DNA from 4 places in the Janthinobacterium pasteuri genome. Region 2 is predicted to be linked to each of the others. Evidence: predicted binding sites of a transcription regulator. Region 2 holds the regulator's gene; each other region holds the start of a gene.
The links. Region 2 encodes FNR, which switches genes on or off when oxygen is low (the NO sensors DNR and NnrR bind a similar motif). Its sites were predicted from a motif close to TTGATNNNNATCAA; they were not measured.
Positions count from the first base shown of each region.

Region 1: ubiU (ubiquinone anaerobic biosynthesis protein UbiU) is a predicted target of FNR. The motif match lies at 3,437-3,450, and genes of this name have one in related genera.
Region 3: cydD (thiol reductant ABC exporter subunit CydD) is a predicted target of FNR. The motif match lies at 3,233-3,246, and genes of this name have one in related genera.
Region 4: ACQ4WN_RS24545 (universal stress protein) is a predicted target of FNR. The motif match lies at 2,071-2,084, and genes of this name have one in related genera.

Region 1 is NZ_JBNYXS010000015.1:1,576-8,689, forward strand. It holds gene ACQ4WN_RS15850 (heavy-metal-associated domain-containing protein) at 489-752, shown strand; gene ubiT (ubiquinone anaerobic biosynthesis accessory factor UbiT) at 766-1,293, opposite strand; gene ubiV (ubiquinone anaerobic biosynthesis protein UbiV) at 1,314-2,210, opposite strand; gene ubiU (ubiquinone anaerobic biosynthesis protein UbiU) at 2,336-3,373, opposite strand; gene ACQ4WN_RS15870 (hypothetical protein) at 3,535-3,951, shown strand; gene ACQ4WN_RS15875 (ribonucleoside triphosphate reductase) at 4,070-5,818, shown strand; gene nrdD (anaerobic ribonucleoside-triphosphate reductase) at 5,815-6,015, shown strand; gene ACQ4WN_RS15885 (anaerobic ribonucleoside-triphosphate reductase activating protein) at 6,005-6,712, shown strand; gene ACQ4WN_RS15890 (Pls/PosA family non-ribosomal peptide synthetase) at 6,861-7,114, shown strand, end outside.
Region 2 is NZ_JBNYXS010000010.1:109,313-116,426, forward strand. It holds gene ACQ4WN_RS12615 (hybrid sensor histidine kinase/response regulator) at 1-507, opposite strand, end outside; gene fnr (fumarate/nitrate reduction transcriptional regulator Fnr) at 747-1,505, shown strand; gene ACQ4WN_RS12625 (FixH family protein) at 1,509-2,033, opposite strand; gene ccoG (cytochrome c oxidase accessory protein CcoG) at 2,180-3,562, opposite strand; gene ccoP (cytochrome-c oxidase, cbb3-type subunit III) at 3,567-4,487, opposite strand; gene ACQ4WN_RS12640 (cbb3-type cytochrome oxidase subunit 3) at 4,480-4,692, opposite strand; gene ccoO (cytochrome-c oxidase, cbb3-type subunit II) at 4,694-5,308, opposite strand; gene ccoN (cytochrome-c oxidase, cbb3-type subunit I) at 5,324-6,751, opposite strand; gene ACQ4WN_RS12655 (T6SS effector phospholipase Tle3 domain-containing protein) at 6,998-7,114, shown strand, end outside.
Region 3 is NZ_JBNYXS010000005.1:145,777-152,890, reverse strand. It holds gene ACQ4WN_RS07795 (amino acid ABC transporter ATP-binding/permease protein) at 1-1,470, opposite strand, end outside; gene cydD (thiol reductant ABC exporter subunit CydD) at 1,467-3,167, opposite strand; gene ACQ4WN_RS07785 (GbsR/MarR family transcriptional regulator) at 3,307-3,864, shown strand; gene ACQ4WN_RS07780 (hypothetical protein) at 3,974-4,153, shown strand; tRNA gene ACQ4WN_RS07775 (tRNA-Arg) at 4,224-4,298, opposite strand; tRNA gene ACQ4WN_RS07770 (tRNA-Pro) at 4,393-4,469, opposite strand; gene glmM (phosphoglucosamine mutase) at 4,552-5,889, opposite strand; gene folP (dihydropteroate synthase) at 5,929-6,762, opposite strand; gene ftsH (ATP-dependent zinc metalloprotease FtsH) at 6,878-7,114, opposite strand, start outside.
Region 4 is NZ_JBNYXS010000035.1:39,689-46,802, reverse strand. It holds gene ACQ4WN_RS24555 (enoyl-CoA hydratase) at 1-623, opposite strand, end outside; gene ACQ4WN_RS24550 (MFS transporter) at 700-2,001, shown strand; gene ACQ4WN_RS24545 (universal stress protein) at 2,139-2,576, shown strand; gene mltA (murein transglycosylase A) at 2,613-3,893, opposite strand; gene ACQ4WN_RS24535 (hypothetical protein) at 3,904-4,050, shown strand; gene apaG (Co2+/Mg2+ efflux facilitator ApaG/CorD) at 4,079-4,453, opposite strand; gene rpe (ribulose-phosphate 3-epimerase) at 4,623-5,297, shown strand; gene ACQ4WN_RS24520 (phosphoglycolate phosphatase) at 5,297-6,013, shown strand; gene trpE (anthranilate synthase component I) at 6,244-7,114, shown strand, end outside.

The DNA.
Region 1 (7,114 bases), on a different contig from region 2:
GCTTGCTGCTTCGCCTTCTTGCAGCCCGTTTCCTCGCATGCATTTGCGCGGCCAGCGCTTCATCGACTACTTGTACTTTTGCTCTTCATTCATCGGGAAGAACAGAAAGAACAGAAAGAACAGGATCCTCTACGCCTGCAAGGGCGTGACCAGGGATGATTTGGACGATACCAGAGTGCCTTGCGCGCCAGCGGCGTCTCCTCGGGCAAGTCGCGATTGGCCGGCAAGCATGAGCAGGGGACGGCGTCGCATGGCCCCTCCTTTCCAGCGTTCTTATCAGAATAACAGGATCTCGCGGCACGCCACGCTTGTCGACTGGAATAAGGAAACTGTGTATAAAACAACAGAAATTTCAGACTGTCCCGGAGAGAGTGAATTAATCCAGATCAATAAAACCGCAAATAGAAAATAAATCTTGCGTGCTGCTCTGGACGGCATGCGCACCCCTCGCCTACGCTGTTTTTTTATTTGAAAAACAAGAGGAACCCATGCAGACAGCGCGCTTGAATATTATCGGTATGGATCACGAAGGCTGCGCCGACAGGCTCACGGTCGCGCTCGAAGCCGTCACGGGCGTGGCCACCGTGTGTGTCTCGCTGGCGCGCCACGGCGCCACGGTGCAATTTGACGAACGGCTGGCCACGCAGGAGCGCCTGCTGGCGGCCGTCAACGACGCCGGCTTCATGGGCGAGTCCTCCGATGAGGAACAACTGCCGTCCTGCAGCGGCGCCTGCGGCCACTGCCGCTACTGAACGCCTGCTCCGCTCAGCCTTCCCGCGCGCACCGGTCGCGCAGATGCGCCAGCACGCGGCGCGGTCCAAGCGCCTGTAAATCGAACGGCGGCAGCTCGATGGCGTCGAGCGTATTCTTGAACAGCAGGCCCAGCTCCGTATCGCCTTCCAGGCTCAGGCGGCGGCTGAAGAACAGGGTGTCAGGATCTTCCTGGCGCCGCGCCAGCAGCATCAGGTCATGCACGCTGGCGGCGATGCACAGGTCCGGCACGTCCACATAACGCTCGGCCACGAACACCGTGCCCTGCCACTCGAAATCGAAGGCGATGCCCGCATCGAGCAAGCGCAGGCGCAGGCTACGCCCTTCCAGGCTGCGCCGCACATCGTCGGGCAATTGCGGCGCCAGCAGGCGGTTCAGGCCTTGCACGAATAGCCAGGAGGCGGGATACGGCGGCAGCTTGGACAGCAATTCGGCCAGCGGCTCGGGCAGCCGGTACGACATGGCGGGCTTGCTCATCGCGGGCTTGGCCGGGATGGGCAATCTTTCCAGTTGATCTTGCATGGTGCTTCCTTTCGATGCGTTCAATGAGCGGCGTGCTGTTCCATGCCGGGCTGGCCGTGCCAGTAGCCGTCGCAGGCGCCGGCCGGCTGGCAGGCCGCCAGCTGGGCCTGAGCGCCCACGCCGCTGACCTGGCCGCGGCGGGCGCGGTCGAAGATGGCGATGACTTGATCCGTATGCATGGCCTGCGGGCTGATGCGCGCCACCGTCACGCCCATGTCGCGCATGGCGTCGAGTTCGCGCACCAGGTTGTAGACCAGCGCCGACTGCGTCTGCGTGCCATTCAGAACGAGGAACGACACTTCGTCACGCGTGCGCAGCAGCAGGCCGTCCGGCTCTTCCAGGCAGCTATAGCCGCAATCGTCCTTCGGCAGGTTACGGTTACGCGCCGTGAAACAGCGCGCGGAAAACGCCAGCGGCATGCGGCCATAGGCGAACACTTCCGTCTCCAGCCCTGCCGGTTTCTGGCACTGCATTTCGGCCAGCGCCGCCTGCCCCATTTCCAGCGGCATCACCCAGCGCCGCGCGCCGAGGCGTGCCAGCAATTGCAGGCTGGGGCCATTGAACAGGTTCAGGTGGGGGCCGGCGACAAAGGACGCGCCCTTTTCCATGCAGTGCACGGCGCCCATGTCGTTGGCCTCGACGCCGTAGCGGCCATTGCCGGTGATGCGGCGCAGGGTCGCCAGTTCGGCCCCCGCCTCGATCAGCGCCTGCGTCGACAGCACCACTTCCTTGCCGGCAGCGGCCAGCATGTCGGCGATATCGAGCCAGTCGGCCAGGCGCAGCTCATGCCGGCGCGAGCAGACGGTTTCGCCCAGATACACGATCTCGACGGCGCTGCCGGCGATCTGCTGGTAAAACTCGAAGACCGTGGCGCGCGGCCAGTAGTACAGCAAAGGACCCAAAGAAAGTTTTAGCATACCTTTTCCAGTATTTTTAAGTGACAAAACCGTAGCGAGCGGCTTGCGGCGAGGCCGAGAAGCGCAGCTGTGCTGGAGCACAGCGAGCATCGCAGGCCGCGCCCCGGGCCGCGCAGTAGGTTTTGCTATTTCCAGGAGCGGTGGTAGGCACCTAAAGTGTGCTGCTGGCCCTCGGCCAGCTTGTCCATGGCCGCCATCCAGCCCGGCTTGACGGCGTAGCGCGGATTGCCTTCGCGGCAGGCGTCGATCGCTTCGCGCCACACGCGCGTGACTTGGGCCACGTAGGCGGGACTGCGCTGGCGTCCTTCGATTTTCACGGCACGCACGCCCATGGCGATCAGTTGCGGCAGCAGCGCCAGGGTGTTCAGGCTGGCCGGCTCCTCGATCGCGTAATACTCTTCGTCATTGACTTCGAAACGCCCCTTGCACAGGGTGGGATAGCTGGCATTCTCACCGGGCGCATAGCGGTCGATCAGCACGCCGTTCAGGCGCGATTCCAGACCATTCGGCGTTTCCAGCCAGCGCACGGATTTCGCCGGTGAGCACACGCCGTGCGTATTCGGTGCCTCGCCCGTCGCATACGACGACAGCGCGCAGCGCCCTTCGACCATCACGCACAGGCTGCCAAAGCCGAACACTTCGATCTCCACCTCCGTCTTGCTGATCAATTGCTCCACCTGCGCCATCGACAGCACGCGCGGCAGCACGGCGCGGGCGATGCCGAAGTGCTCGTGATAGAAGTTAATGGCTTCATAATTCGTGGCCGAGCCCTGCACAGACAAATGTAGGCGCAGCTGCGGCTGGTGCTGGGCCGCGTAAGCCATCAGGCCCGGATCGGCGACGATCATGGCATCGATGCCCGCGGCGGCGGCGCGGTCGATGGCGCTGCGCCACACGGCCCAGTTGTGCGGCTGCGGATAAGTATTCAGCGCCAGCAGCACCTTGCGTCCGTACTGGTGGGCATAGCGCACGCCCTCGGCGATGGCCTTCTCGTCAAAATTGAGGCCGGCGAAATTGCGCGCATTGGTGGCGTCGCGAAAGCCCAGGTAAACGGTATCGGCACCATTGTCGACGGCCGCTTTCAAGGCAGGCAGGCTGCCGGCGGGGCAGACCAGTTCCAGCGGTCCGGCCACGCGGGTGGCGGTAGTTGATTCAAGCATCATGATGTTCACAGTCCTGTATCGGCTCAAGGTGCAAACTATAGCCCCGCCGATACGGCCCAGTCGTTGACGCAGGTGAAGGAATGCATGCATGGCTGGCGCACCTTCAACTTGCTTGACCTGGCTGTAAAATGCCCATCTTTCCTCCTGTTTCAGTGCCCGCCATGACCCGCAAACCGCTGCTGATTTTCCTGTTGACCCTGTTCCTCACCGCGCTGCAAGTGCAGTGGGCCGGCCCGACCGATGGCTATGATGCAGGGACCCTCTCCGTGCTGTCGCCGGAAGTACTGGGCGCCTATCCGGGCGTGCTACTGCTGTTCCTGCTGGCCGTGTTCGCGCGCCGTCAAATGCCGCTGCTGCGTCAGGCCGCCATCTGCACGGGCCTGCTGGCCATCTACTGGCTGCTGGCGAACTACGCCACCTTCGATGCGCGCGTGGCCAGCTGGAGCACCTATACGCCGCTGGAAATCTGGGCCCACGTGCTGCCCGCCTCCGTCGCCAGCATCGCCGCCTGTGGCGCCGCATTCTTTTGCGCGAGCTGGCTGATCCTGCGCGAAACGCGCTGGAACAAAACCGGCTGAGGTGGTTTTTTCACCTGGATCAAGGATACGCGAATCGCTGGCACGCCGCCTTTGACTACACTACATTTAGTAGATAACCTTCATAAAAACACCGCATGTTGTGTTTATTGGAGGTTTCATGACGACGAATGCAGTTTCCCCCACACGCGGCCAGGTCGATGTCGCCGCGTCCATCAATGAATACCTGGAACGGCGCGACTGGCGCGTGAACGCCAACGCCAACCAGGGGTATTCCCTGGGTGGCCTGATCCTCAATGTCTCGGGCAAGGTCATCGCCAATTACTGGCTGGACCAGGTGTATCCGCCGGAAGTGGGCGCGGCGCACCGCGAAGCGGCGCTGCACATCCACGACCTCGACATGCTGGCAGGCTATTGCGCCGGCTGGTCGCTGCGCACCCTGCTGCATGAAGGCTTGAATGGTGTGCCGGGCAAGATCGAATCGGGCCCGCCGAAACACATGTCGAGCGCCATCGGCCAGATCGTCAATTTCCTCGGCACCCTGCAAAACGAGTGGGCCGGCGCGCAGGCGTTCAGCTCCTTCGACACCTACATGGCACCCTACATCCGCAAGGACAGCCTGCGCTACGAAGACGTGCGCCAGACCATGCAGGAGCTGATTTTCAACCTCAACGTGCCATCGCGCTGGGGCACGCAGACGCCGTTTACCAACCTCACCTTCGACTGGGTCTGCCCGGACGACCTGCGCGAGCAGATCCCCGTCATCGCCGGCCAGGAGATGGACTTCAGCTATGGCGAGCTGCAGGCGGAGATGGATATGATCAACCGCGCCTACATCGAGATCATGATGGCGGGCGACGCCAAGGGCCGCGTCTTCACCTTCCCCATCCCCACCTATAACATCACCGAAGATTTCGACTGGCATAGCGAAAATGCCGAATGCCTGTTCGAGATGACAGCCCGCTACGGCCTGCCCTACTTCCAGAATTTCATCAATTCGGAACTCAAGCCGAACATGATCCGCTCCATGTGCTGCCGATTGCAACTGGACTTGCGTGAACTGCTGAAACGGGGCAATGGCCTGTTCGGTTCCGCCGAGCAGACGGGTTCCCTGGGCGTGGTGACCATCAACTGCGCGCGCCTGGGCCACCTGTGGCGCGGCGACGAGACAGCGCTGCTGGCCGACCTGGACCGCCTGCTGGAACTGGGCAAAATCAGCCTGGAAATCAAGCGCCGCACCATCGAGCAACTGATGCAACAAGGCTTGTTCCCCTACACGAAGCGCTACCTGGGCACCCTGCGCAATCACTTTTCCACCCTGGGGGTGAACGGCATCAATGAAATGATCCGCAATTTCAGCGGCGACACTTATGACATCACGGCGCCGGAAGGCCATGCGCTGGCGATCCGCCTGCTCGACCACGTGCGCGCCCGCATGGTGGCATTCCAGGAAGAGACGGGCCATATGTACAACCTGGAAGCGACACCGGCCGAGGGCACCACCTACCGCTTCGCCCGCGAAGACCGCAAGCGCTATCCGGCCATCCTGCAGGCGGGCACGCCGGACAACCCGTATTACACAAACTCGTCGCAGCTGCCCGTGGGTCACACGGACGACCCGTTTGAGGCTTTGGCCCTGCAGGACGCGCTGCAGCGAAAATACACAGGCGGCACAGTGCTGCACCTGTACATGACGGAAGCACTGTCGGACGCCAACGCCTGCCGCGAACTGGTGAAACGCGCGCTGAGCCGCTTCTCGCTGCCCTACATCACGGTCACGCCCACGTTTTCCATTTGCCCGCGACACGGCTACCTGGCCGGCAAACACGAATTCTGTCCCACCTGCGACGCGGAACTGATCGCGCGCAAGCAAGCCCACCCTGTTCCATCACTTGAGGAAACGCCATGAATGCACGTCCCGACTTCACCCCCGCCATCACCCTGCTCGACACCGAACGCCAGCGCTGCGAAATCTGGACGCGCGTGATGGGCTACCACCGCCCCGTCGCCTCGTTCAACATCGGCAAGCAGGGCGAATTCCACGAACGCCAGTATTTTACGCAAGCGAGCGCCCGGGTTGGCCAGCCCTCCTGCCATGGCAGCTGAACTGAAAGTGGGCGGCCTGACGCCCTTTTCCGCCACCGACTATCCGGGCAAGCTGGCGGCCGTGGTCTTCGTGCAGGGCTGCCCCTGGCGTTGCGGCTATTGCCACAATCCCCATCTGCAGCCGCGCACGCCCGATGGCGCCATGCCCTGGCAGGACGTCTTGACCTGGCTGCGCCGTCGCATGGGCCTGGTCGACGCCGTCGTCTTCAGCGGCGGCGAAGCGTGCATGGACCCGGCCCTGGAACGCGCCATGCTGGATGTCAAGGCGCTGGGTTTCGGCATCGGCCTGCACACGGCCTGCATCTATCCGCAGCGCCTGCAGGAGGTGCTGCCTCTGGTCGATTGGGTGGGCTTCGATATCAAGGCGCCGTTTGCGGACTATCGTCTTGTGACCCGCGTGGCCGGCAGCGGCGATCCCGCGCGCGCCTGCCTGGACGCCATCCTCGCCAGCGGCGTGGCTTACGAATGCCGCACCACCGCCCACCCGGACCTGCTGCCCGATGCACAGCTGCTTGCCCTGGCCACCACCCTGGCCGCAAAGGGCGTCGACAACTACGTGCTGCAGCAGTTCCGGGCCGAAGGGTGCCTTGACGCGGCGCTGGCTGGCCGCCCCCTGCACGGCTATCCGGCGGCGCGCACTGTGGCGCAAATCGGCGCCATGTTTCCCCGTTTTACGTTCCGTCATCATGGCAGTTGAGCCGACAAGCACATAATTTCGCAAAGGCCCGCAAAATTACCCTTTCTGCAACGCTGAAATGACTTGCGTGCTGTAATGTATCAACTGTGCTGCGCACCGCGCGCAGCCCGCCAGATTCCTCACACAGCATTACAGATAAGCGTCATCCATGAACGATTTCACCGCAGTCAGCCCAGGCACCCCTTCCACCCACGCCGACATCCTGTACGGCCCGCCGCGACCGGATCTGCTGCGCGAGGAAGTGCTGGCCGACCTGCTGGAGGCGACAGCCCGCCGCTGCCCCGGACAGATCGCCCTGATCGACGGCGAACGCCGCATCAGCTACGCCGAACTGGATGCCCAGGCGGGCCTGGCGGCGTCGCGCCTGGTGGCGGCCGGCGTCAAGCCCGGCGACATCGTGGG
Region 2 (7,114 bases):
CACCTGGCCATCGGCGGTGAGCACGGGCGCCACCATCTGTACGATGGGCATGCCGCTCACTTTGCCCAGCATCGGCTCGGTGATCATGGGCTGGCGTGTGCGCAGGACGGTCTGGAAATACTCGCGCTCGGCAACGTTGATGCCGGCGCGGCCTGTGACCAGCGGCATGTCGGCCACGATGGCGCCTTGCGCATCGAGCACCAGCACGTCGTCGAACAGCACCAGCATCGAGCGGCGCGCATAGTATTCGCGCAGCTTGGCGGGTTGGGCGATCAATTCCGGCGGCTGCTGCCTGGCCGTCAGGGTGACGATTTGCAGCAGCATGCCCAGCTTGTCGTCGAGCTCGGCTGCGGTGCGGGTGATCAGGGCAGATTGCTGGCTCAGCAGTACTCGGGTGAAGTCGGCGCGCATGTGCTGCACCTGGATCATGGTGACCAGCGCGATCATGGCGATCGAGGTCAGGCTGGTGGCCAGCGCGACTTTTGCTTTGATGCCGAGAGGCTTCATGATTTCCTTTTCAGTACCGGGCGGCACAGGCGGCAGATAATGCTGTCAGGAATTTTCCTATCAATACATCAACTTGGCAAGCGGTGCCGCGCAAATTGCGCTCGCCGCAAGGGCTTTTGACGATGTTGCCATATATTTAAAGTCAGAAAGTCGTTTATTCAGCGCAATTGCGGTGAAATTGGCACACGGCCACCGTGTATGCAGTAAACTCGGTATTGCATTTTCTAAAAGGTACCAACATGACCGAAGCGCTACTCACTCCCACCTTGCCCACAGTGAACGTGGAAGCGTTGCGTGCGCGATGCTCGACCTGCAGCATGCATCAATTGTGCCTGCCGATGGGCCTCGATGTGGGCGACATGGACAGACTGGACCAGATCATCGGCCGCCGCCGTAAGATCGTGCGCGGCGCCTCGCTGTTCCGCATCGGCGACTCGTTCCAGAACCTGTACGCGATCCGCCTGGGCCACTTCAAGACGTACCAGATCAATCCGGGCGGCGAAGAGCAGGTGACGGGTTTCCAGATGGCGGGCGAACTATTGGGCATGGACGCCATCAGCGCCGATCGCCACCACTGTAATGCGGTGGCGCTGGAAGATAGCGAAGTGTGTGAAATCCCGTTTTCCAGCCTGGAACAATTGCTGGGCAGTATGCCTACCCTGCTGCGCCATTTCCACCGCATGATGAGCCAGGAAATCACGCGCGAGCAAAGCGTCATGCTGTTGCTGGGCAATATGCAGGCGACGCAGCGCTTTGCCGCCTTTATCGTCAACCTGGCCTCGCGCTATGAGGCGCGCGGCTATTCGGGCAGCAATTTCCAGCTGCGCATGTCGCGCGAGGAAATCGGCAACTACCTGGGCCTGACCATCGAAAGCGTCAGCCGCCTGCTGTCCAAATTCAAGAAGGAAGGCTGGCTGCGCGTGTCGAATCGCGAGATCGAGATCCTGCAGCCGGCCAAGTTGAAGGCCATTACGGCCGGTACGGACGTCTGCAAGTAAGTCTTACAGTTCTTCATCGGCATGCAGCGCGATGCTGCGCTGCAGTGGCCAGGTCCAGATGCCGGACAGGCGCCATTCGCGTTTGTCGTTTTCCACCAGCACTTGCCAGCGGCTGCGCTCGAGCATCGGCAGCGCTACCGAGAAGTTGCCGGCCGCATCGGGCTGCACCAGCAGTTTGATATCCTTTTCCGGCAGGGTCGCATGCGCCAGGTGCAGCTGCAGCGGACCCTGGTAAGCCTTGCCGAAGCTGTGCACGGAACCACTGAGGCGTGCTGACGCCACGTCATAGGACAGGCTGGTATCCATCGCCAGGTCGCTGGCGATCGTGTCGCGCCGCAAGTCCTGATTGATCGCCTTGCCCTGCTTGTAATAATCACCCACCACCAGCGCATCGGGCTGCGTAAACGCGATATACGCCATGCAGCTGCCGACCACCACGGACAGGCCGGGACCGATCATCAGCAGCCAAGGCCAGCGATGCTTGTACCACGGGGCAACGGGTGCTTGCAGCTTGAGACTGTCGGACATTTTGTTCTCCTTGGGGTCAGACCCTTTGGGTCTGACCCCAGCTTTTGCTTCTGGGTTGAAAATAAAGTAAAGCTAACGCATGTTTGATGCTACCCCTACGGCGAAATACCGGGGTCGGACCCAGAGGGTCCGACCCCGAATCAATATCACCGCGGCACGATGAATACCGCGCTTTCACGCACATGCAGCGATGGGTCGTCCAGCGAGTGCAATTCGATCGCAATCTTGTTCGAGCCCTTCTCGCCCACGCCGTGCGGCACGCGCAGGCGGATCGGCCAGCCCAGCGTTTCCGTCGGCTGCAAGGTCACTTCTTCGCGCGTCAGCAAGGTCAGGCCCGGCAAGCCGGAAGCGCTGATTTTAAAATGCTGGGTTTGCTCCGAGGTGTTCATGATCTGCAAGCGGTAAACGTTTTCAATCATGCCGTCTTCCACTTCGCGTCCCATCGAACCGCGGTCGCGGATCACGTCCATTTTCAGGGGCGTGCGCAGGGCCAGCGAAGTACACACGGCGATGATGATCAGGGCCAGGATGGAGGTGTAGATCAGCACGCGCGGGCGCATGGCGCGCTGGCGGATCTGCTTCGAACTGAAGTTGTTTTCCATCGCATGGTCGGTACTGTAGCGTACCAGTCCCCGCGGCCGGTCGACCTTGTCCATCACGCTGTTGCAGGCGTCGACGCAGGCGGCGCAGCCGATGCATTCATACTGCAGGCCGTTGCGGATATCGATGCCGGTCGGACACACCTGCACGCACAGGGTGCAGTCGATGCAGTCGCCCAGCTTGTCGTTGTTGCCGGCCTTCTTGCTCATCGCGCCACGCGGTTCGCCGCGCTTCGCATCGTAGGTGATGATCAGGGTGTCCTGGTCGAACATGGCGCTCTGGAAGCGCGCGTAGGGGCACATGTATTTGCACACCTGCTCGCGCAGCCAGCCCGCGTTGCCGTAGGTTGCCAGGCTGTAGAACAAGACCCAGAACCATTCCCAGGGACCGAAATTGAGGGTGGTCACCTCGCGCGCCAGTTCCTTGATCGGCGTAAAGTAGCCGACAAAGGTAAAGCCCGTCCACAGGGCGATGGCGCCCCACGCCAGGTGCTTGGCCGTCTTCTTGAAGGCCTTGCGCGCGGAGGGTCCCTGCTTGTCGAGGGCCATGCGCGCGCTGCGCGTGCCCTCGATGTGGCGTTCGACCCACAGGAAGATTTCCGTGTACACCGTTTGCGGGCAAGAGAACCCGCACCACACCCGCCCGGCGATGGCCGTGACGAGGAACAACAAATACGCACAGATGATCAGCAGGGCCGCCAGATAGATGAAATCCTGGGGCCACAGCACGACGCCGAAAATGTAGAACTTGCGCGTGGTCAAATCGAACAGCAGGGCTTGCCTGCCATTCCAGGTCAACCACGGCAAGCCGTAGAACGCCAGCTGGGTAAGCCATACGCATACCCATCGCCAGGTAGCGTAGCGTCCTTTGGCCTCGCGAGGGTAGATCTGCTCGCGGGCCGCATACATCTTGATGACTTGAGGTTCCATTACGTCATTTCACGGGCGTCTGGGGATTCGACAGGCTCCAGACATACGCCGACAGCACGTGGACCTTGGACTCGCCGAGGAAATCGCTGAAGGCCGGCATGGTGTTGTTGCGTCCCTTGCGGATGGTTTCCATGATGGTATCGGCACTGCCGCCATACAGCCAGATCTTGTCCGTCAGGTTAGGCGAACCGAGCATCTGGTTACCCTTCGCATCGGCGCCGTGACAGGCCATGCAGGCGCCGAACTTGGCCTTGCCCAGCACCGACTTGACGGGATCCGAGGTCGAACCGGATAGGCTCAGCACGTAATGGGCCACGTTCTCGACATCCTTTTCGGAGCCCAGGGCGGCGCCCATCGGTGGCATCTGGCCATTGCGGCCGTGCATGATGGTGGTCTTGATGATGTCGGGTTCGCCGCCATACAGCCAGTCCTTGTCGGTCAGGTTGGGGAAGCCCTTGTTGCCGCGCGCATCCGAACCGTGGCATTGCGCGCAGTAGGTGAGGAACAAACGCTGGCCGATGGCTTGCGCCTGCGGATCGGCGGCCACCGTCTTCAAGTCCTGGCTCAGGTACTTGTTGAACAGGGGGCCGTAGTCGGCTTCCGCCTTCTTCAGCTCTTCCTCGTACTGGCCCGTCGATTTCCAGCCCAGGCTGCCGGCATAGTTGCCCAGGCCCGGGTATAGGAACAGATACGCCAGGGCGAAGACGATGGTGATGTAGAACAACCACATCCACCAGCGCGGCATCGGCGTGTTGAGTTCCTTCAAGTCCTCGTCCCAGACGTGGCCCGTGGTGCCGTCGGCAGGCGCGCCGTCGACCACTTTGATTTTCGACTGCGAGTACAGCAGCACGCCGCAGCCGATGATGCCCAGCAGGGACAGCACGATGATGTAGATATTCCAGAAGCCATTGGTAAAGTCAGCCATGGTTGCGCTCCCCTTGTGCCGGCACAGGCATGGATACCGGCGCCGCCGGATAGTCGAGCGCCTCGTCGTCAAACGGCAGGTGCGCCGCCGCGTCGAAGTCGCTATTGCTGCGGCTGAAAGTCCACCACAGGATGCCTACGAACGTCGTAAAGGAAACCACCGTCATGACGCTGCTGGCGCTGTCAAACAGGTTTTCGATTGCCATGCTAATTCCTTGTTTTGATTAATGTACCGAGGCCTTGCAGATAGGCGACCAGGGCGTCTTCTTCCGTCTTGTCCTGCAGCTGCGCCGGGCCGGCGGTGATTTCCGCATCGCTGTACGGCTGGCCCAGGCGTTTCAGGGCGCGCATCTTCGGCATGATGTCGTCAGGCACCAGCTTGGTCTTCGCCAGCCATGGGTAGGCCGGCATGTTCGACTCGGGCACCACGTCGCGCGGGTTGTTCAAGTGCGTGCGGTGCCATTCATCGCTGTAGCGGGCGCCCACGCGGGCCAGGTCTGGCCCCGTGCGCTTGGAACCCCACTGGAACGGACGGTCATACACGAACTCGCCAGCGACCGAATAGTGGCCATAGCGTTCCGTTTCCGCGCGCAGCGGACGCACCATCTGCGAGTGGCAGTTGTAGCAGCCTTCGCGCACGTAAATGTCGCGGCCCGCCAGGCGCAGCGGCGAATACGGCTTCAGCCCGGCGACCGGCTCCGTCGTGCTCTTCTGGAAGAACAGGGGAACGATCTCGACGGCGCCGCCGATGCTGATCACTACCGTGACCAGGGCGATCAGCAGCCAGGGGTTTCTCTCAATCCATGCATGTGAAAATTTCATTTGCTTTTGCTCCTATCAGGCGTGCGCCGCGTTCAGTTCCGGAATGCGGGCGACGGGGAGTTTGCTGCCGCGCAAGGTCATCCAGGTGTTGTAGCCCATGATGCACATACCCGACAGGTACAGCAGGCCACCGGCCACGCGCACCACGTAGTACGGATACGTTGCTTTCACGCTTTCGACAAAGGTGTAGGTCAGGGTGCCGTCCGGATTGACCGCACGCCACATCAGACCCTGCATCACGCCGGCGATCCACATTGCGGCGATGTACAGCACGATGCCGATGGTGGCCACCCAGAAGTGCACGTCGACCAGGCGCGTGCTGTGCATCTGCGTGCGGCCCGCCAGGCGTGGCAGCAGATAATAGATCGAACCCATGGTGATGAAGCCCACCCAGCCCAGGGCGCCCGCATGTACGTGGGCAACGGTCCAGTCGGTGTAGTGCGACAGCGAGTTGATGGTCTTGATCGACATCATCGGACCTTCGAAGGTGGCGATGCCGTAGAAGGACAGCGAGACGATCATGAATTTCAGGATCGGATCGGTGCGCAGCTTGTGCCAGGCGCCCGACAGGGTCATGATGCCGTTGATCATGCCGCCCCAGCTCGGTGCCAAGAGAACCAGCGAGAAGACCATGCCGATCGATTGCGTCCAGTCAGGCAATGCCGTGTAGTGCAGGTGATGCGGGCCCGCCCACATGTAGGTGAAAATCAGCGCCCAGAAGTGGACGATGGACAGGCGGTACGAGTACACGGGGCGCTCGGCCTGTTTCGGGATGAAGTAGTAAACCATGCCCAGGTAGCCGGCGGTCAGGATGAAACCCACCGCGTTATGGCCGTACCACCACTGGATCATGGCGTCCTGCACGCCTGCATAGGCGGAATACGACTTGGTGAACGAGGCTGGCATGACGGCGCCATTGACCACGTGCAAAATCGTCACGGCCAGGATGTAGGCGCCGAAGAACCAGTTGGCCACGTAGATGTGCTTGACCTTGCGCTTGATCAAGGTGCCAAAGAACACGATGGCGTAAGCGATCCAGACGACGGCGATGAGGATGGCGATAGGCCATTCCAGTTCCGCGTATTCCTTGCCGCGCGTCAGGCCCATCGGCAGGGTGACGACGGCGCACAGGATCACCGCTTGCCAGCCCCAGAACGTGAAGGCGGCCAGTTTGTCGGAAAACAGGCGCACCTGGCAGGTGCGTTGTACAACGTAGTACGAGGTGGCGAACAGGCCGCAGATGCCGAAGGCGAAAATCACCGCATTCGTGTGCAGCGGACGCAAACGTCCGTATGTCAGCCATGGTATGTCGAGGTTCAGGGCAGGCCAGGCCAGCTGAGCGGCGATGATAACGCCAACCAGCATGCCGATGATGCCCCATACCACAGTAGCGACCGCGAATTGCTTCACGATCTTGTAGTTATAGTTCAGCGATTGATCCACAAAGACTCTCCCTGGAATTACTATTTATGATGGTGGCCAGAGAGTAAGTGTTTGAAGGCGAAAAAACTTTGATGTGGATCAAAATTCCCCGGATGAAATAAGCGTAGCGAACTGGCATCGAAATATAGTGATATTTCGGTCAAAAAAACCATGCAAAATCCCTGCAACCGCTGGCTTGATGTAGCTTAAAACATGTAGATTAGCAACGGTTTACAGTGGACAGTCCAGTCATGATGAGGGCTAGCCATGAGTCATGCCGATAGCGCGCCAGCGGATGGTGAAGATATTAAGTTGGTTGTGGGAAAGTTCAACGGAACGTCCCTGTTCAGCTACAGCCTGCTCGACTGCCTGCAGCAAATGCCG
Region 3 (7,114 bases), on a different contig from region 2:
GGCTTCGTCCAGCAGCCACAAGGTCGACTCGTGCAGGAACAGCCGCGCCAGCGCCAAGCGCCGCGCCTGCCCGCCCGACAAGCCCAGGCCGCCCTCGCCCAGCAGCGTATCGAGGCCGCCCGCAAAAGCCCGCACTTCCTCGTCCAGGCCGGCCGATTGCAGCGCAGCCCACAGCTGCGCATCGCTGGCGGACGGGTTGGCCAGGCGCAGGTTGTCGCGCAAGCTGTCCTGGAACAGTTCCGTTTTCTGAGTAAAAAGGCAGGCGCGCGGCGCGCTCACCTTGCCCGACAGCGGCGCCAGCTCGCGCGCGGCAAGGGCCAGCAAGGTGGACTTGCCCGCACCGCTGGGACCGATCAAGGCCACTCTTTCGCCATCGGCGATGTGCAGCGATACGTCATGCAAAATGGCCACCTTGCTGCCCGCATGCGCGGCGCTGACGTGTTCCAGCCGCAAGCCCGGTGCGGCGTCAGCGGATGGCAGCGCCACCTCTTGAGCATCGAGGCGCGGCGCCAGGCGGCGCATGGCCAGCAGCATGCGCCCCGCTTCCAGGGCGCCGCGGCGCAATCCCGCAAATGGCTCCACGGCCGTCAGGGCGATCAGCAGGGCCAGCGCTGCCAGCGGCACGTTCAGCGTTTGCTGCTGCACCAGCACGGCCACGGCCAGCAGCACGCCGGACAACGTCACGCTGCCAGCCACGCCATACGCGGCACCGGCCGCCGTGTCCAGGCGCAGCAAGGCGAAATCGGCTTGCGCCAGCGACCGGTCGATCTGCGCCAGCGCGGCGCACTGGGCGTCGATGCGGCCCGCCATCACCAGGTCCGTCTGGCCCGCCACCAGGTCGATGGTGCCGGAGCGCAATTTTTCGATGGCGCGCGAACGCACGATGGCGGGACGGCGGGCACGGTGCGCCACGACCCAGCTGATGCCGCCGCCGGCGGCCAGCAGCCACGCGGCCAGGCCCAGGCCCAGCTGCCACTGCATCACGCCCAGTGCCACGCCGGCCAGCAAGGCCGCGCACAGCGCCGTAAAGGCAGGCACCAGCAGGCGCAGGTACAGCGCTTCGAGCGCATCGATATCGGCCGTCAGGCGGAACAGCAGTTTGGCGGGCTGGCGCAGCAAGCGGCTGGCCGCTTCCGGGCGCGACCAGCCGCGAAACAGTTGCACGCGGATGCCGGCCAGCGCGGCGAACGTGGCGTCATGCGTGACGAGGCGCTCCGCATAGCGCGAACCCGTGCGGCCGATGGCCAGCAGGCGGATGCCGGCCGACGGGCCGAATACGTCGAACAGGATGGCCGTCGAAGCATGCAGGCCGGCAATCGAGGTGGCGGTAATAAACCAGCCGGACAGGCCCAGCAAGGCCATGCCGGCCACCGCCGTCAGGGCCGCCAGCATGGCGCCAGCGATCAGTTTGCCCGGCTGGGCCAGCAGCAATTGCCGCAGGACGGGGTTCGCCACAAGTGCATTTTTCATGCGCGCGCCTCTTCCTTCTGCTTCTGCACTTGCACCTGCGCATCGACCTGCACCGTACGCTGCAGTCGGCCAGCCAGCACGGGGTCATGCGTGGCGACAATCATCGTCTTGCCTTTCGCCAGTTCCAGCAAGGCATCGGTCACGCGTGCCGCCGTTGCGCTGTCGAGGTGGGCCGTCGGTTCATCGACCAGCAGCAGGTCGGCATGCGGGTGCAGTGCCACGCGGGCCAGGGCCAGGCGCACGGCTTCGCCGCCGGACAAGCCCTGGCCGCCATCGCTGAGCATGACAGCTGGCTGCGCCTGCGCCACGGCGGCCAGCTCGGCCAGGTGCAGCGCCTGCGTCACGTGCGCGGCGTTCGCGCCCACGCGGCCCAGAGTCACATTCTGGCTGACGGAAGCGGCAAACACGTGGGGGCGCTGGCCCATCCAGGCCATGCGCTGGCGCAAGGTATTGACCGTGCTGTCGGTCAGGCGCACGCCGCCGATGCGGATATCGCCGCCGCTGGCGGGCAGCAAGCCGGCCACCAAGGATAGCAAGGTGGTCTTGCCGGCACCGCTGGCACCCAGCAGAGCCACGTGCTCGCCGGCCCGCACGCGCAAGTCGAAGCGGTCAAATACGGGCGCTTCGCCAGGATGGGCAAAGCGCAGTTGATGGAGCTCGACGGCTGGCGGCGGCGCCACCGCCATGGCGGCGGCGGAGACGACGGCAGGCAGTAGCTCCGCGCCAGGCAGGGGCACGCCATCGGCAGCCAGGTCGTGCAAGCCAGCCAGGCCCGCTTCGCCGGCCGCCTTGTCGTGCCAGACGGCGGCCAGTTCGCGCAGTGGCTCGAAGAATGCGGGCGCCAGCAGCAGGATGAACAAGCCCTGCCCCAGGCTCAATTCCCGGCCCCAGGTACCAAAATTGATACTGCCAAGCAAGGAGAAACCAATAAACGCCGCCACCATGGCCACGCCCAGCGCGGAAAACAATTCCAGCACGGCGGACGACAGGAAGGCGATGCGCAGCACCACCATCGTGCGCCGGCGCACGGATTGCGACGATTCATCCAGCCGTTCGGCCGTGGCGTCGACGGCATCGAGCGCGCGCAGGGTGGCCAGGCCACGCAGGCGGTCCAATAGAAATGCGTTCATGCTGCCCATTTCCACCATCTGCGCGCGGCTGGCCGCTTGCGCGCCCATGCCCACCAGGGCCATGAAGAGGGGAATCAGGGGCGCGGCAATGAGCAGGATCAAGGCGGCGATCCACGACAGGGGCGCCACCACGGCGAGGATCACGAGCGGCACGAGCATCACCTTCCAGCGTGCGGGCTTGTAGCGCACCAGATACGGCACGATGGCTTCCGCCTGCTCGGCGATGACGCTGGCCGCCTGGCCCGACTGTGCGCGCTGGCGGTCCAGCGGCGAACGGCGCGCCAGCGCCAGCGCCACCTGTGCGCGCAAGGTGGACAGGTGCTCGCGCGCCGCCCCATACATGCGCCGCGCGCCCCACGCTTCACAGCCGGCGCGCAGCACGCCCAGCAGCAGCACGCCAGCGGCCGGCAGCAGGGACGCGCGCCAGACTGCACCGTCGAGCATGGCTTGCACGGCCCAGGCCAGCAAAGCCGCTTGCGGCAGCCACAGCAAGGCGGCTCCACCTTGCGCCAGGCTGGCGGCACGGGGAAGAATAAAGCGGGGCAAGGACAAGGGCGTGGTCGGCATCTTCTATACTTCTTGAGTTTTCAGAATTTTCTGTAAATTCGATTTTTTGTATAATACTGCGAAACATGACATATATCAATTGACCCTGCGGGTGTGGCGTGAAAAAATTCAGATAATTATGAAAACTCAACATATCCAAATGACGCCGCTGATCCTGACCTTTGTCAGCCATTTCGGCGAGATGGGCAGCCGCTGGGGCTTTAACCGTACGGTGGGACAAGTGTACGCCTTGTTGTTTGTCGCCGAGCACCCATTGCACGCAGACGAAATCGCGGAACACCTGAGTTTTTCACGCTCGAACGTGAGCATTGGCCTGAAAGAATTGCAGGGATGGGGCTTGATCCGCCAGTCGCGCATCCCGGGCGACCGGCGCGAGTATTTTTCCTCGCTGGGCGATGTGTGGCAAATCTTTCGTGTGGTGGCCGCCGAACGCCGCCGCCGTGAAGTGGCACCCACCCTGACAGTGCTGCGCGAATCGCTGCTGGCGCCGGCCACGGAACCCGTGGACCAGTATGCGCAAGAGCGCATGCGCGAAATGTATGAACTGGTCGACCTGGCCAACACCTGGTTCGACGACTTGCAGCGCCTGTCGCCCGAATCGATGGCGCAACTGATGAAAATGGGCGCCAAGGTGCAAAAGCTGCTCAATGCCAAGGACCGCCTTTTTGGCAAGAGTCCCGAGGACAGCGAAAAATAAGCGCAGCGTTTACAGCGCACATACACGCCGCGCCTGACTCTTTACACCGTCTTTATGCCCCTCTCGCTATGCTGGCTGGCACCACAGCCACCCTTGCGAAGGAGCCTCTATGCATGAAACCCCATTCCAGCCACGCGCACGCAGCCTGCTGCGCCAGCATTTTCCTGTACGCGAACGGCTGCGCCTGGCGCGCATGGCAAGCAAGAAAGTGCTATCGCTGTGTTCTGCGCTGCTGTGCGCGGTGCCGCTGCTGTATTTGCTGAGCGTGGTGCTGTTTGCGCAGCCTTAGGGCCGCTTGCGGATAGACAGGAAGAGAGAAGTATGCGGCCGCATGGCGCAAGCCGTGGCCAGTATGAAACTGGTCCGCCCAGAGGGAATCGAACCCCCATTCACGGTTTAGAAGACCGTTGTCCTATCCGTTGAACGATGGGCGGAAAGGTGCAGTATTTTAATCCATGCGCACCGGCAATGAAATGCCTGCGCGGAATAGAAAACGGGCTGTCATTTCTGACAGCCCGCTTATGACTTTGGTCGGAGTACAAGGATTCGAACCTTGGACCCCCTGGTCCCAAACCAGGTGCGCTACCGGGCTGCGCCACACTCCGAAGACAAGATAATAACGCCCCCACCCAATTTCGTCAATTGCCCCAGGCGAATTAGATGGAAATAACTATCGGTTCTTGCCTCTTACGCCGTAACTGTATCGGCGATGCGGCGCGCCATCGATTCAGCCATCTCCTTGTCTTTCGCCTCGACCATCACGCGGATCAGCGGTTCCGTGCCCGAAGCGCGGATCAGCACGCGGCCCGTGTCGCCCAGTTCAGCCTCGACCCGTTCTTTCTCGGCCACCATGGCGGCATTTTTTTGCCAGTCAAAACCGGGCGCCACGCGCAGGTTGATCAGGGTTTGCGGGAACAGCACCAGTTCGGCCAGGCATTGCTGCAAGCTCTGGCCGCTGCGCTTGAGCGCGGACAATACCTGCAGCGCGGAGACGATGCCGTCGCCCGTCGTATGGCGGTCCAGGCACAGCAAATGGCCGGAACCCTCGCCGCCCAGTAACCAGCCCTTTTCCTTCATGACTTCCAGCACGTAGCGGTCACCCACCTTGGCGCGCGCAAAGCCGATGCCCTGCTGCTTGAACAGCACTTCCAGCGCCATGTTGGTCATCAGGGTGCCCACGGCGCCAGCCACGGGGCCCGTCGCCAGGCGGTCCTTGACCATGACATACAACAACTCGTCGCCGTTATACAAACGCCCCGTGGCATCGCACATGATCAGGCGATCGGCATCGCCGTCGAGGGCGATGCCGAGGTCCGCGCCGTGTTCGATGACGGCAGCAGCCATGGCTTTTGTTGCCGTCGCGCCAAAGCCCGCATTGATGTTGAAGCCATCGGGCTTGTTGCCGATGGCGATGACTTCCGCGCCCAGCTCATGAAACACGTGCGGGGCGATATGGTAGGCGGCGCCGTGCGCACAATCGACGACGATCTTCAGGCCGCGCAAGTCCAGCTCGTTCGGGAAGGTGCTCTTGCAAAACTCGATGTAACGGCCCTGGGCATCGTCCAGGCGCTTGGCGCGGCCCAACTTGTCCGACGGCACGCAAGCCATGGGCTCGTCGAGCGCCGCTTCGATTTCCAGTTCCACGCTATCGGGCAGCTTGGTGCCCTGGCCGGAAAAGAACTTGATGCCATTGTCATGGTAAGGATTGTGCGAGGCGGAAATGACCACCCCGGCCGACAGGCGCAGCGCCCGCGTCAGGTAGGCAATCGCCGGCGTCGGCATGGGGCCGGCCAGCATCACATCCACGCCGGCCGCCGACAGGCCCGCTTCCAGCGCCGCTTCCAGCATGTAGCCGGAAATGCGCGTGTCCTTGCCGATCAGTACGGTCGGATGTGCCTTGCCGCCTTGCGACTTGGCCAGCACCTTGCCGGCCGCATAACCGAGACGCATGACGAAATCGGGAGTAATCGGAGCGGCGCCCACCAGGCCACGGATACCATCGGTACCAAAATATTTACGTGTCATATATTTCTCTTTTTGTTGTTTATAATGAATCTTACAGGCTCAGTGCGCCATGCGCCAGACCTTCAGCGCATCGACCGTCTCTGCCACATCATGCACACGGACAATTTCTGCGCCTTGCGCTACCGCAGCAAGTGCGCCGGCGATGCTGCCGGCCAGGCGCTGCTCGACGGGACGTCCCGTCACGGCGCCGATCATCGATTTGCGCGACAGGCCGGCCAGCACGGGCAGGCCCAGTTCGCTACGCAATTGAGAAGTGGCGCGCAGCAAGGCATAGTTCTGCTCCACCGTCTTGCCAAAGCCAAAGCCGGGATCGACGCACAGGCGCTCGCGGGCGATACCGGCCGCCGTGAGGGTATCGATACGCCGGCGCAGGAAGTCGATGACTTCGCGCACCACATCCTCATATTGGGGCTGGTCCTGCATGGTTTGCGGCACGCTTTGCATGTGCATGATGCACAGCGCGCAATCGCTGTCCCGCACGGCATCGATGGCGCCTGGCGCGCGGAAACCGTTGATGTCGTTGATCATGTCGGCACCCGCCAGGATGGCTTCGCGCATCACTTCGGGTTTATACGTGTCGACGGACAGGGGCTTGCCGCAGTCGCGCAAGGCATACAGCACCGGCATGACGCGCTGCAACTCGTCCTGCAGCGGCAGCGGCGGCGCGCCGGGGCGACTCGATTCGCCGCCGATGTCGATGATGTCGACGCCATCAAGCATCATCTGCTCGGCGCGCGAGAGGGCAAATTCCAGGTGTTGATACTGGCCCGCATCGGAAAACGAGTCGGGCGTGATGTTCAGGATACCCATCACCAGCGCCTGCGTGCCCGACAGGTTGAAGCCGAAGCGGCCGAATTGCAAATAGTGTCGCATGTGAATCTTTGTAGTCGTCAGGAAAAAACTGGCGCGCCAACGAAAAAGGGCAAGGATCGCTCCTTACCCTCGTTCTTGCCATACCCTTGCGTGCCGCCCGTCAGGGCGGCCGCTATCAGGCTGGCGCCGTCACGTTTGGCGAGATGCCGCCCGTGCCGCTGTCACCGCCCGCATTGCGGCGTGGCGGGATGACCTTCGGCGGACGCGGCTCCAGGCCTGCCATGATGTCATTGATTTGCTCTGCATCAATGGTTTCCCATTCCAGCAAAGCCTTGGTCATCATTTCGACCTTGTCTCGGTTGCTTTCCAGTAAGGTGCGCGCCAGAGCATATTGCTTGTCAAGAATGTTGCG
Region 4 (7,114 bases), on a different contig from region 2:
ATCATCATGGCTACCGAGGTGGGCATGGCGGCGATGGTCTTGGCGGCGGCCAGCGTTTCTTCCAGCAATTTATCGGCCGGTACCACGCGCGACACCAGGCCGATGCGTTCCGCTTCCAATGCATCGATGGTGCGTGCCGTCAACAGCAGATCCATGGCCTTGGCCTTGCCGATGGCGCGCGGCAGACGCTGCGTGCCGCCCGCGCCTGGTGTGACACCTACCTTGATTTCCGGCTGGCCGAATTTGGCGCTGTCGGCGGCGATCAGGAAATCGCACATCATGGCCAGTTCGCAGCCTCCACCGAGTGCGTAACCCGCTACGGCGCCCACTACGGGTTTGCGCACGCGCAAGATATGCTCCCAGTTGCGGCTGATATAACCCTGGGTGAAGGTGTCCGGGTAGGTGTAATCGGCCATGGCGGCGATATCGGCACCGGCGGCAAACGCTTTTTCGCTACCTGTGAGCACGATACAGCCGATACTCTCGTCCGCGTCGAATTTGAGCAGGGCGTCGCCCAGCTCATTCATCATATTGTCATTCAATGCGTTGAGCGCCTTCGGGCGGTTCAGGCGGATGACCGCCACTTTGTCCTGGATGTCGATGATCAAGTCTTCGTATTGCATAGTGTCTCCTCTCGATGAACGGTGTGACGATTGTAGCGGCTAACGGCAGCGGTGCGGCAGGTGCGCTGCTATTATTGTGAGCCCGATCACCTTTATCGAGCTGCGTATTTTCTCTTCCTTCTTCCAGTATTGCGCCCGCCACCTGCGCGGTGACGGCAGCGCCGCCAGCGTCAATTTTCGCCGCCTGTGGTTCAGCAACGGCCTCAATTGCTTCGGCGCCCAGATCACCTCGCTGGCCCTGCCACTGTGCGCGGTACTGTTGCTGCATGCCACGCCGGAACAGATGGGCGTACTGGTCGCCTTGCAGGCGCTGCCGTTTGCGCTCTTCGGCTTGCCCGTCGGCGTGCTGCTGGACCGCCGCAGCAAGCACCCGATCATGCTGTTCAGCGAAAGCATGTCGGGCCTGGCGCTGGCCAGTGTAGCCGTCGCCTACTGGTGCGGCGTGCTGTCGATGCCGTGGTTATATATAGTGGGGTTCATCATCGGCACGGGCTTCGTCGTCGGTGGCGGCGCCGAACAAGTGTTTCTGACTTTCCTGGTGGGCCGCGACGGCTTGATCGATGCGCAATCAAAATTTGCTGCCACCGAATCGGCTTCGCGCCTGATCGGCCCCGGCCTGGCCGGCGTGCTGGTGCAAGTCCTGTCGGCGCCCGTCGCTATCCTGTGCACGGCTTGCGGCTACTTGATTTCCGTCTTCAATCTGCGCGCCATGAGCGTACGCGATCCGCGTCCTGCGCCGTCCGACAAGCACGCCCTGCGCGACATCGCCGACGGCTTGCTGTTTGTCTGGCGTGAACCACTGCTGCGCGCGCTGGCCTGGGGCGCCGGCATCTGGCACTTCCTGTTTTACGCCAGCATGGCCTTGACGGTGCTGTTCGCCACGCGCGACCTGGGCATGAGTCCCGGCGTGCTGGGCATGACGCAGATGCTCGGTGGCGCCGGCGTACTGCTCAGCGCCTTCATCGTCAAGCCGCTGACGCGCCGCTATGGCGCCGGCCGCACCATCCTGATCGGACTGGCGTCCACCTCCGTGTGCTTTGCCCTGACACCCACCATCCCCGCCGCCTTGTTCGGCAGCACAGCCGCCAGCGCCGTGGCATATGCCGTGCTGATGTTCTTTTTTGATTGCGGCGTGATGCTGTTCTTTATTCCCTACCTGGGCTTGCGCCAGAAGGTCACTCCCGACCCCATGCTGGGCCGCATGACCTCGACCATGCGTTTCCTGACGGTGGCGACGGCGCCGCTGGGCGCGCTGGCCGCCGGCTGGGTAGCGGAACACTTTGGCGTGCGCAATGGCCTGGCCTGCATCGCGGCAGGCAGCATCCTGCTGACCGTCGCCATGGTATGGGGCACGCCGCTGCGTAGCGTGCGCACCTGAAGCGATGAACGGGCATACACTGCTGAAAGATTGCCTTGGCGACATTATTCATGCCAAAGCCTGTGAGGTTTGATTTACATCAAGGTTTTCATTGATGTAAATCCATAAGCTGTCTTACATCACTCTAGGAGCACGTCATGTTTAACACCATCTTATTTCCCACCGATGGCTCGCCGCTGTCCGACAAAGCAGCCGAGACGGCCCTCGCCTTCGCTCAATTGAACAAGGCCAAGCTGGTTACCATCAGTGTGGTGCAACCGTTCCCGTTCTCGCCGATGGCCGATGGCGGCATCGTGCTCGACGCCGGCTTGTACGAGCAACAAATGCAGGAAGCATCACAACGCGCCGTCGACAAGATCGGTGAAGCGGCGCGCGCTGTCGGCGTGCCCTTCGAAGGCGTGGTCGTCGTCTCGCCCAGCCCGCACGAGGAAATCGTCAATGCGGCGCAAACCTACCATTGCGACATCATCCTGATGGCCTCGCATGGCCGCAAAGGCTTGAACAAGCTGTTCGTGGGCAGCGAAACGCAAAAAGTGCTGGCACATACCCATCTGCCAGTGATGGTCTTGCGCTAAGCCAAACCACGGACTGCCCGGCGCCGCTCGCGCTCCCTAGCGCGCCGGTGCCTGTTTCGGCAGCAATACCCACACGGCGCCGCTCTGTTTCATGCGGCCCGCATTCTCGGCCGCTTCCGCACCGAAACCAAAGAAGTAATCGACCCGGATGGGACCGCGAATGGCGCCGCCCGTATCCTGCGCCATCACCAGGCGCTGCAGGGGAATCTCGCTATTGGCTTGCGTGGTGGACAGGAACACGGGCGCACCCAGCGGCAGGAAGCGCGAATCGATGGCCACCGAGCGCTGCGGCGTCAACGGCACGCCCAATGCGCCCTTCGGTCCCACTTTGGGATCGGGCAGGCGCTCTTCCTTGAAGAAGACATAGCTCGGATTGGCGTTGAATAATTCATCCTTGCGCGTGGGGTGGCCGGCGATCCACGCCTTGATGCCCTGCGCGGACGCCTGGCTCAGCGTCAGCTCGCCCTTGTCGACCAGGTAGCGGCCGATCGATTTGTACGGGTGACCATTCTGGTCCGCGTACGCCACGCGCACGGTTTCCTGCGTATCGGTCAGCTGCACGCGCCCGGAACCCTGCACTTGCAGGAAGAACGCTTCGACTTCGTCATCGACCCACAGCAATTCCTTGCCCGTGATGGCCGTGGCGCGCTCAATGTCGGCGCGGGTCGCGTACGGGATCACCTTCTTGCCCACCAGCTTGCCCCGCAAGCGCATGTTTTTCAATTCCGGATACACGCCGGACAAGTCCACCGAAACGAGATCGTCAGGCACCTTGTACAACGGTGTCTGGTAGGGACCGCCGCGCTTGCGCGCGCCATGCAGCAGCGGCTCGTAGTAGCCGGTCACCAAGCCGGTACTGGCGCCATCGGCGGTGACGACTTGATTGGGCACAAAGAAGGTCTCGAAGAACAGGCGGATGGCCTTGTCGCTATCGGCATTCACCTGGCGCGCGATGGTGCACGACTCTTTCCAGTCCGGCCGCTTGACCAGCACGCCGCACGAAGCCATGAAGGCGGGCCAGGCGGCGCGCATGTCGTCGCGGGCCCAGCCTGGCAAGGCGGCAAATTTGGCGGGCACAAAGGTGGGGGCCGCCGCTGCATCGATAGCGTCCTTGGCATCCTTGGCATCGGCCGGCTTGGCAGGCACTGGCCTGACGACGGTCGGAGCAATGGCGGGCGCCCTGCCGCTGGAGGCAGCGGACGGCGTGGGCGGCGTGGTGCAGGCGGACAAAGCAAGCGCGACGGCGCCGATTGAAACGGGTAGACTACCGCGTGTCAACAGACGGCGGGTAAATACTAGGCTGCGGGTAAATAACATAGGAGTGCGTATGTGGATCTTGATGATAGAGGCGCTGGTGGCGTTCTTCTTGCTGGCATTTATAGTCTGGTGGACCATGTATTCGGGTAAAAAACCCGCGCCACCGGCGCGCAAGCAGCTCAGCGAAGAACAGGACCGCACCGAAAAACTGAAATAAGGGGCGCGAGCCCCTCCCCCGTCTCTCGTTAATGCAGGGTGCGCGGCACCGACAGCACGAACTCGGGAATCGGCGCTTCGAATTGATGGCCATCCTCGGCCACGCAAAAGTATTCACCGTGCATCGATCCTTCCGGTGTGCCCAGCATGGTGCCGCTCGTGTATTCGAACTGTTCGCCCGGCTGCAGCAACGGCTGGTGGCCGACGGCGCCCAGGCCGCGCACCTCTTCCACCTTGTTGTTCGCATCCGTGATGACCCAGTGGCGCGAAATCAGTTGCGCGCCAGCCGTGCCCGTATTGACGACGCGGATCGTGTAGCTGAACACGTGCCGCCCCTGGTCCGGTGCCGATTGCTCGGGCAGATATTGCGTCTTGACCGTTACCGTAAATTCATAAGTCGCCATCGTCATTCCTATTCAGACATTGCCAGTCGTATATTGTGTGTCGCGCGCGCCGCATTGGCCATCGCGCGATGCGTATTCTGTGTTTCACCGTACTTCAATGAGGCATGGTAACGGCACCAAGCGTAAAATAGCGCATCTTCGCATTTTCTACTCTGAGCCCTTAGCCACCATGACAACATTCCGTATCGCTCCCAGCATCCTGTCCGCCGACTTTGCCCGTCTGGGCGAAGAAGTGCGCAACGTCGTGACTGCCGGCGCCGACATCATCCACTTCGACGTGATGGATAACCATTATGTGCCGAACCTGACCATCGGCCCGCTGGTGTGCGAAGCGATCCGCCCGCACGTGCAAGTCCCCATCGATGTGCACCTGATGGTCAAGCCTGTCGATCGCATTATCCCGGATTTCGCCAAGGCTGGCGCGAACATCATCACCTTCCATCCGGAAGCGTCGGATCACCTTGACCGTTCCTTGCAGCTGATCCGCGACAACGGCTGCAAAGCGGGCCTGGTTTTCAACCCCGGCACGCCGCTGCACTACCTGGAACACGTGATGGACAAGATCGACATCATCCTGATCATGTCGGTCAACCCGGGCTTCGGCGGCCAGTCCTTCATTCCGCAAGCACTGAAAAAAATCGCCGAAGCGCGCCGCATGATCGACGAATCGGGCCGTGACATCATGCTGGAAGTCGATGGCGGCATCAAGATCGACAACATCGCCGCCGCCGCCGCTGCCGGCGCCGACACCTTCGTCGCCGGCTCGGCCATCTTCGGCAAGCCTGACTACAAGGCCGTCATCGACGCCATGCGTGCCGAATTGGCAAAAGTGACGGGCGCCTGATGCAAGCGGGCACGGTGAAAGACCACGTACTGGCCGGCGTGCGCGCCGCCATCATCGACCTCGATGGCACGATGCTCGACACCGTGCCCGATTTTCATGTCGCCATCAATGGCATGCGCGCGGAACTGGATCTGGCGCCCATCAGCGCCGACGCCATCAAACTGATGGTGGGCAAGGGCTCGGAAAACCTGATCCGCACCGTGCTGGCGCTCGACTTCGATGCGGCCGGCGTGGAACAGCGTTTCGAGCAGGCGATGGAGGCTTACCAGCGCCACTACCTGGCCATCAATGGCCAGTTCAGCACCCTTTACCCGGATGTGGAAGCAGGGCTGGCGGCAATGAAGGCGGCAGGCCTGCGCCTGGCCTGCGTCACCAACAAACCGATCGCCTTCGCCCTGCCCCTGCTGAAGCAGAAAAACCTGGCGCAGTATTTCGAGATCGTCTACGGGGGCGATTCGCTGCCGAAGAAAAAACCACACCCCATGCCGCTGCTGCAAGTGTGTGCGGACTTCGACCTGGCGCCTGCCAAAGTAGTGGCCATCGGCGACTCTTCGAATGACGCGCAAGCGGCGCGGGCTGCGGCTTGCCCCGTCCTGACCGTACCGTATGGTTACAACCACGGACACTCTATACACGACACCGATTCCGATGGTATAGTAAATACGCTGCTCGAAGCGGCGCATTTTATAAGCATGCACAACAGACCAGCATACTGACCCACACCACATCGTGAACACGTTTCTCATCAAAAAACACAATGTCACCCAAACCGGCTCGATTGAGGCCTGGCTTTGGCGACGCTGGCAATCCTGGCAGGCCTAAGGGCCGAGCCGTGTAAGATTGCTGTCGGCTGCGCGCGCGCCGGCAGGTTTTTTGATAACCCACCGCAGGGTTTGTGTTTTATAAGCACGACGCACACGCGTACCCTGGCGGCATGGAGAGACACATGACCGAACTCGAATTCAAATCGCTGGCCCAGCAAGGCTACAACCGCATTCCCCTGATCGCGGAAGCCTTCGCTGACCTGGAAACCCCGCTCACGCTGTACCTGAAACTGGCGCAAACCCAGCAAGGCGGCAAGAACACCTTCTTGCTCGAATCCGTCGTCGGCGGCGAACGCTTCGGCCGCTATTCCTTCATCGGCTTGCCCGCCACCACCGTCTTGCGCAGCCATGGCAACCGCACCGAGATCGTCAAGAACGGTGCCGTGATCGAAGAGCACGAAGGCAATCCGCTCGACTTCATCGAACAGTACCAGTCTCGCTTCAAGGTGGCCCTGCGCCCCGGCATGCCGCGTTTCTGTGGCGGCCTGGCCGGCTACTTCGGCTACGACACCGTGCGCCACATCGAGAAAAAACTGGCGGGGGGCGCGCCGAAAGACGACTTGAACCTGCCCGACATACAGTTGATGGTGACGGAGGAACTGGCCGTCATCGACAATCTGTCCGGCAAGCTGTACCTGATCGTGTATGCCGATACCACGCAGCCCGAGTCGTTCTCGAAAGCGCGCCAGCGCCTGAAGGACTTGCGCATGATGCTGCGCCGCGGGGTCGATGCACCCGTCACCAGCGCCTCCGTGCGCACGGAAACCATCCGCGACTTTTCCAAGGAAGACTATCTGAAAGCGGTCGCCAAGGCGCATGAATACGTGATGGCCGGCGACTTGATGCAGGTACAAATCGGCCAGCGCATCCGCAAGCCGTATGTCGATTCGCCGCTGACCCTGTACCGCGCCCTGCGTTCGCTGAACCCGTCGCCGTACATGTACTTCTATAACTTTGGCGACATGCAGATCATCGGCGCCTCGCCCGAGATTT